2 regions of the Streptomyces sp. NPDC088915 genome follow, and region 2 is predicted to be linked to the other one. Evidence: riboswitches for the same ligand, from Rfam matches in the RefSeq annotation. Region 2 holds a riboswitch; the other holds the start of a gene.
What was found. A riboswitch is a leader RNA that binds a small molecule or an ion and turns the genes downstream of it on or off. The one in region 2 is predicted to bind cobalamin.

Region 1 (3,416 bases), on a different contig from region 2:
ACGCCGACCATCCCGGTGTCGACCCGGCGCGCGAACTCGCGGGCGGTGTCGCCGTCCCGGGTGAAGAGGGCGACGCCGTTCCCGTACGCGTGCTCGCTGGGCAGCCGGAGCGCCTCCTCGAAGTCGGCGGCGCGCACGACGCACAGCACCGGGCCGAAGATCTCCTCGCGGTGGATCCGCATCTCCGGGGTGACCCGGTCGAAGAGCGAGGCGCCCGCGAAGAAGCCGTCCTCGTGGCCGGGCAGGGTGAACCCGCGTCCGTCGACGACGAGTTCGGCCCCCTCCTCCACGCCGATGTCGACGTAGCGGGTGACCCGTTCCAGGGCGTCCCGGCTCACCAGCGGCCCGAAGTCGGCCTCCGGGTCGTCGGAGCGGCCGATCCGGAGGGCGGCGACGCGCTCCTTCAGTGCGGCCACCAGCCGGTCGGCGGTCTCCTCGCCGACGGGCACGGCGACGGAGATCGCCATGCAGCGCTCGCCCGCCGAGCCGTAACCGGCCCCCACCAGGGCGTCGACGGCCTGGTCGAGGTCGGCGTCGGGCATCACGATCATGTGGTTCTTGGCGCCGCCGAAGCACTGGGCGCGCTTGCCGTGGGCGGCGGCCGTCGCGTAGATGTGCGCGGCGACCGGGGTGGAGCCGACGAAGCCGAGGGCCTGCACGCGGGGGTCTTCGAGGAGGGTGGTGACGGCCTCCTCGCCGCCGTTGACGACGTTGAGGACACCGGCCGGGAGCCCCGCCTCCAGGAACAGCTCCGCGAGCCGGAGCGGTACGGAGGGATCGCGTTCGGACGGCTTGAGGATGAAGGCGTTGCCGCAGGCCAGGGCGGGTGCGGCCTGCCACAGCGGAATCATCGCGGGGAAGTTGAACGGGGTGATGCCGGCGACGACGCCGAGCGGGCTGCGCAAGGAGTGCACGTCGATGCCGGTTCCGGCGTTGTCGGTGAACTCCCCCTTGAGGAGGTGGGGAGCGCCGGCGGCGAACTCCACGACTTCGAGCCCGCGTTGCAGATCGCCGTGGGCGTCCGCGACGGTCTTGCCGTGCTCGGCGGACAACAGCCTCGCCAGCTCGTCGCGTTCGCCCTCGACGAGCCGGAGGAACCGCAACAGGACGCGGGCGCGCCGCTGCGGGTTCCACGCGCCCCACTCCCGCTGGGCGGCGACCGCGTCCGCGATCGCCCGCTCGGTGTCGGCGCGGCCGGCGAGCGGGACGCGGGCCTGGACGGCGCCGGTGTTGGGGTCGTACACGTCGCCGAAGAGGCCGGACGTGCCGGCGGTGTGCTTCCCGCCGATGAAATGGGTGAGTTCACGGACCATGGGGGCCTGCTCTCGTCAGGTCGGATCCGGGGATGGCACGGCGGACCGCCGGCCGCACCGGGTGGGTGCGCCGCGGGGGGACGCCGTGGGACGGGGCGGCGCGGGGCCGCCGAAGAGCTACGTGGACGCGGGGGTCGCCGCTCGCTCCGCCGGATCACCAGGGTCGTGGGTACGGACCGGTGCCATGCGTGTCTGCTCCATCCTCGTGGACAACACGGAACGCTCCGCGGCCGGTATCCTGACTCCCGGATCCCCGCGTGCCGCCCGCCTTCCCGACGGACCTCGTCAGTGACGTGTGGACGGCGGCACACTCCCCGGTCACAGTGGCGGGACCGTGCCGGATTCACACCGGCTTCCCTGCACCGCGGACCTTGTGTCACGAACATATAGTTGGACGTCCTAGTAAGTCCACCCCCGCGCCCCGCCACCATCCGTGTCGGCCGGATCCCGCCGATCCCCCTGCGGCCGGCCGGACCTCCGTCGCGCACGGGGTCTCCCGGGGCGTCCGGGCCTTCCTCCGCTCCCGAGGTCTGTCAGGCGGATCAGGACCGTCGGCGTGCCCGGAAATTCCCGGCCGCGCCCTCCGACGACCGGGCAGAATCGCGGCATGACCGCCCCGCACCTCGACGAGGAACCGCCCGAGCACCGGAGGTTCGCCCGGTACCTGGAGGCTCTGGAAGCCGTACCGGAGGAGGCCGAGGCCGAGCTGGTGTCCGCCGTCCTGCGCGACCGGGACGCGACGATGGCCGGCAGCGCGGTGGTCCGTCACCTGGACCGCAGGGCCGCCGGCCTCCTGGCCGGCCCGCACTTCACGGAATGGGCCCGGCGCCTCGCCGAGACCGTCGCGGCCCACGACTTCCCCGCCCGCCGCCTGCGCGAGTGGTCCCTGCTCCACGCCCTCGTACAGGACGAGGCCCGGTCCCCCGGAGAACTCCTCGACGCGTCCGACTGGCTCCAGCGCACGGCCGCCTCCCGGCGCTTCGCGACGCCGCCCACCGCCCTCGCGCTCCTGGCCGAACGGGGACGCACCCGCCGCGTCCGGAGCGAGGCGAGCCGAATGCTGTGGTACGGGCCGGTCCTTCGCGGCCGGTCGTCGGCGCACGAGCCGCCGGTCTGAGCGGACGGACCCGCGCGGGTCGTTCGACACCGCCCCGTACGCGGAGCGGGCCGCCGTCCACCACCTCGCCCTCGTCGCCCCGGCCGAGCCCCCGGCGACTCAGGCCGCCTTGCCCGACTCCTCGGGGGCGGAGGCGGTGACGACCCGGGGAAGGGCGCCCGGGTGCTCCCGGGCCAGCCAGCGCACGAGTTCCTCGCGTACGGCGCAGCGGGTCGTCCACAGGTCGTCGGCGTCCTTGGCGGTCACGATCGCGCGGACCGTGATGGCGGTGGGCGACGTGTCCGTGACGGCCAGGTCCCAGCCGCGCCCGTCCCAGGCCGGACAGGCGGCGAGGAACTCCCGCAGGTGCGCCCGCATGAGCGCGACGGGCGTGGAGTGGTCGCAGTGGACGAAGACCGACCCCGTCATCTGGGCACCGCCCCGCGACCAGTTCTCGAACGGACGCGAGGTGAAGTACGAGACGGGCAGCGTCACCCGGCGCTCGTCCCAGGTCCTGACCGTGAGGAAGGTCAGCGTCACCTCCTCCACGAGACCCCACTCGCCGTCGACGACGACCGTGTCCCCGATGCGGACCATGTCGCCGAAGGCGATCTGGAAGCCGGCGAAGAGGTTGCCGAGCGTCGACTGCGCCGCCACGCCGGCCACGATGCCGATGATCCCGGCCGAGGCCAGCAGCGACGTGCCGAGGGTGCGGAAGGAGGGGAAGGTGACGAGGGCGACGGCGGCCGCGAGCACTCCGACGGCGACCGACACCACCCGCATGATCAGCGTGACCTGCGTACGGACCCGGCGCAGCCGCGCGGCGTCCCGCGCACGCCCGGCGTAGCGCGTGTACGAGGACTCCACGACGGCCGAGGCCGCCCGGATCGTCAGCCAGGCGCCGCCGCCTATCAGGCACAGCAGCAGCACGTGGCCGATCACCTGGGCGTGCTCGTCCAGGAGGGACGCGGCCGACGCCGGATAGGTCCAGCGGAGCAGGGCGGTCA
Region 2 (3,416 bases):
CCACGACCGACTCGCGGACCGCGCCCCGCAAGGAAACCCTCAGGCCGTCCTCCTCGTCGATCCCGAGCCCGTGCGCGTACGGCAGGACGCCGAAGGTCCGGCGCCCGGTCAGGCCGTACAGCATGTCGAGCCCGGGTTCGAGGAGGCTCACGTCGCCCCGGAACTTGTTCACCAGGTACCCGGCGACGAGCGACTGGTCCTCGGGGGACAGCAGCGCCGTCGTGCCGAAGAACTGGGCGAAGACCCCGCCCCGGTCGATGTCCCCGACCACCACCACGGGCAGCCGCGCGGCCCGCGCCACGCCCATGTTCACGATGTCGGTGCGCCGCAGGTTGATCTCGGCCGGGCTGCCGGCGCCCTCGCAGATCACCGCGTCGTACGTGCTCCGCAGCTCCTCCAGGCACGCCATGACCGGCTCGAACAGCTCCTTCTGCCTGCCCCCGTGGTAGCCGCGCGCACTCAGCTCGCCCACCGGCTTCCCCATCAGGACGACCTGGCTGGAGCGGTCGCCGCCCGGCTTGAGCAGCACCGGGTTCATCAGCGCGGTCGGCTCGACCCGGGCGGCCTGCGCCTGCATGGCCTGGGCCCGGCCTATCTCGGCGCCCTCGCGCGTGACGAAGGAGTTGAGGGACATGTTCTGCCCCTTGAACGGCGCCACCTTCAGGCCCTTGCGGACCAGCCAGCGGCAGATCCCGGCCGTCACGACGCTCTTGCCCGCGTCGGACGTGGTCCCGGCGACCAGCAGCCCCCCGCCCCTCCCGCCCCTCATGAAGTCCTCCGCTTCCCGCGCCGCACGGCGTCGGCGATCAGACGGCCGCCCACACAGGCGGCCAGGGTCAGCGCGGTCACCCGGCGCGAGAGCGCCACCGCCCGTTCGACGTCCGCCACCTCGACGGCCCGCCCCTCCCCGTTCAGCACCGGCCGGTGCTCGACGCGCCCGCCGTACGAGAGGGTGCCCCCGAGCCGTACGCCCAACGCGCCCGCGAAGGAGGCCTCGACCGGGCCCGCGTTGGGGCTCGGGTGCTTCGACGCGTCCGCCCGCCAGGCCCGGGCGGCCCCGCGCGGATTCCCGCCGGCGACGGTCGCGAGCGCGGCCGTCAGGCGCGCGCCCGGCCAGCCGGCCAGGTCGTCGAGGCGGGCCGAGGCCCAGCCGAAGCGGCGGTACCGGGGGGACCTGTGGCCGACCATCGCGTCCAGGGTGTTGACGGCCCGGAAGCCGACGAGCCCCGGCACGCCCGCGACCGCGCCCCAGAACAGGGCGCCGACCACGGCGTCCGAGGTGTTCTCGGCGACCGACTCGACGACCGCGCGGGCCATCGCGGGACCGTCCAGGGACCGCGGGTCGCGCCCGCACAGGTGCGGAAGCCGCTCCCGGGCCACCTCCAGGTCCCCGGCGGCCAGCGCCCCGCCGATCGCACGGGCCTCCCGGCCCAGGGTCGTCCCGCCGACGACGGCCCACACGGAGGCGGCGGTCAGCGCGACGGCGGCGGCCGGCCGGTTCCGTACGGCCCGGGCGGCGAGGGCGCCGAGGGCGACGGTGGAACCGGCGCAGACGGCCGCGTGCAGGGCGCCCCAGCCGCGGTGGTCGCGGTGGAGGCGCCCTTCGACGGCGGCGGCGGTCCGGCCGAACGCGGCGACGGGGTGGCCCCGGCGGGGATCGCCGAGGAGCAGGTCGACGGCGAGGCCCGCGGCCGCGCCGTACGCGAAGACACCGGTGGCTCTGGGGCGCCCGGGCATGGCTGTGTCCTCACTCAGGGTCCGCGCCCTGGATCGACGTGACCGGCGGCGAGAGTTCCTGACTCCCGGACCCTCGGATCCGGTCACAGTGGCGGGACCGCGCCGGATTCGCACCGGACTTCCTCTGCTGCCGCCGTAATGGCCTCGGCAGTCCACCACGCGCCGAGAACGGGCGTCAACCCAGCTTTGACCTGCGGCGGCGCACTGTGCGGAGCACCACAGAGAAGCGGCCGGGCGGCCCGCACCCGAAGGTGCGGACCGCCCGGCCGGTGGAGCGGGGCCGTCAGACGACGATCAGGTAGATGCCGTACGCCACGGCCGCGAGGCACAGTCCGAAGCAGGCGTAGGCGCCGGTGCGGGCCAGGGCGGCGGAGCCGCCCCGGGCGGTGGCCTCCTCCTGCTTGGTGAGGCCGACGATGCCGAGGGAGAAGAGGCCCACCAGGGCGACGGTCGCCACGAGGCTGACTCCGAAGACGGAGCCGAGGGCTGCCCAGTCGATCTTCATGCGGTGCTTTCCTTAGACCTTCGCGGCCGGGGCCGGGGGAGCGGTCGGGTCGGTGGGGGCCGGGGCGGGGATGGTCGCCTTGAGGTCCTCGTCGGTGACGGCGGCGACGGAGCCGGCCGGCGGCGGGGTGACGGCCGCGATGGCGGTGGTCACCACGCCCGCGGGCTCGGCGTCGGAGGCGTCGAGGTCGTCGGCCGTGACGTTGTGCCGGTCGACCGGCTTGCGGCGGGACAGCGACCAGATGACGGCCGAGCCGGCCACGAGCAGGACCGCGACGGCGGCGATGCCCCAGGTGCCCTGCTTGGTGAGGAACTCGGCGCCGGCGCCGACCAGGCCCGCGGCGGGCAGGGTCAGGCCCCAGGCGACGAACATCCGGGTCGCGGTCGACCAGCGGACGACACCGCCCTTGCGGCCGAGGCCCGCGCCCATCACGGCACCCGAGCAGGACTGGGTGGTGGAGAGGGAGAAGCCGAGGTGCGAGGAGGCCAGGATGACCGTCGCGGCGCTGGTCTGGGCGGCGAAGCCCTGCTGCGGCTGGAGGTCGGTGAGGCCCTTGCCCATGGTGCGGATGATGCGCCAGCCGCCGAGGTAGGTGCCGAGCGCGATGGCGACGCCGGCGGAGACGACGACCCACAGGGGCGGGTTCGAGCCGGGGGCGACGACACCCTGGGTGACCAGGGCGAGGGTGATGATGCCCATCGTCTTCTGGGCGTCGTTGGTGCCGTGGGCGAGGGAGACGAGACCGGCGGAGGCGATCTGGCCGGCCCGGTAGCCCTTGGCCGTGGCCTTCGCCTCGGGGTTGGCCTTGATCTTGTACGTCAGCTTGGTGGCGGCCATCGCGGCGAGGCCGGCGACGACCGGCGCGGCGACGGCCGGGATGAGGACCTTGGTGACGATCGTGGAGCCGTTCACGGCCGACCAGCCGGCCGACATGACCGCGGCGCCGATGAGACCGCCGAAGAGCGCGTGGGAGGAGCTGGACGGGAGTCCGAGCAGCCAGGTCAGCAGGTTCCACAGGATGGCGCCGACCAGCGCGGCGAAGATCACCTCTGTGCGGATGCCCTCTTCGTTGATGATCCCGCCGGAGATCGTCTTGGCGACCTCCACGGACAGGAACGCGCCGACGAGGTTGAGCACGGCGGACATGGCCACCGCCGTCTTGGGCTTGAGCGCA

Region 1: another riboswitch for cobalamin. It lies ahead of ACIP5O_RS18290 (CoA-acylating methylmalonate-semialdehyde dehydrogenase); the one in region 2 lies ahead of ACIP5O_RS17305 (cobalamin biosynthesis protein).

What each region holds. Positions count from the first base shown of each region.
Region 1 covers NZ_JBIVIR010000009.1:154,959-158,374, forward strand. Annotated here, with positions in the region: gene ACIP5O_RS18290 (CoA-acylating methylmalonate-semialdehyde dehydrogenase) at 1-1,313, opposite strand, end outside; cobalamin riboswitch at 1,524-1,702, opposite strand; gene ACIP5O_RS18295 (hypothetical protein) at 1,921-2,430, shown strand; partial or broken gene ACIP5O_RS18300 (mechanosensitive ion channel family protein) at 2,460-3,416, opposite strand, start outside.
Region 2 covers NZ_JBIVIR010000008.1:276,327-279,742, forward strand. Annotated here, with positions in the region: gene ACIP5O_RS17300 (cobyric acid synthase) at 1-769, opposite strand, end outside; gene ACIP5O_RS17305 (cobalamin biosynthesis protein) at 766-1,737, opposite strand; cobalamin riboswitch at 1,770-1,901, opposite strand; gene ACIP5O_RS17310 (hypothetical protein) at 2,021-2,242, opposite strand; gene ACIP5O_RS17315 (anion permease) at 2,255-3,416, opposite strand, start outside.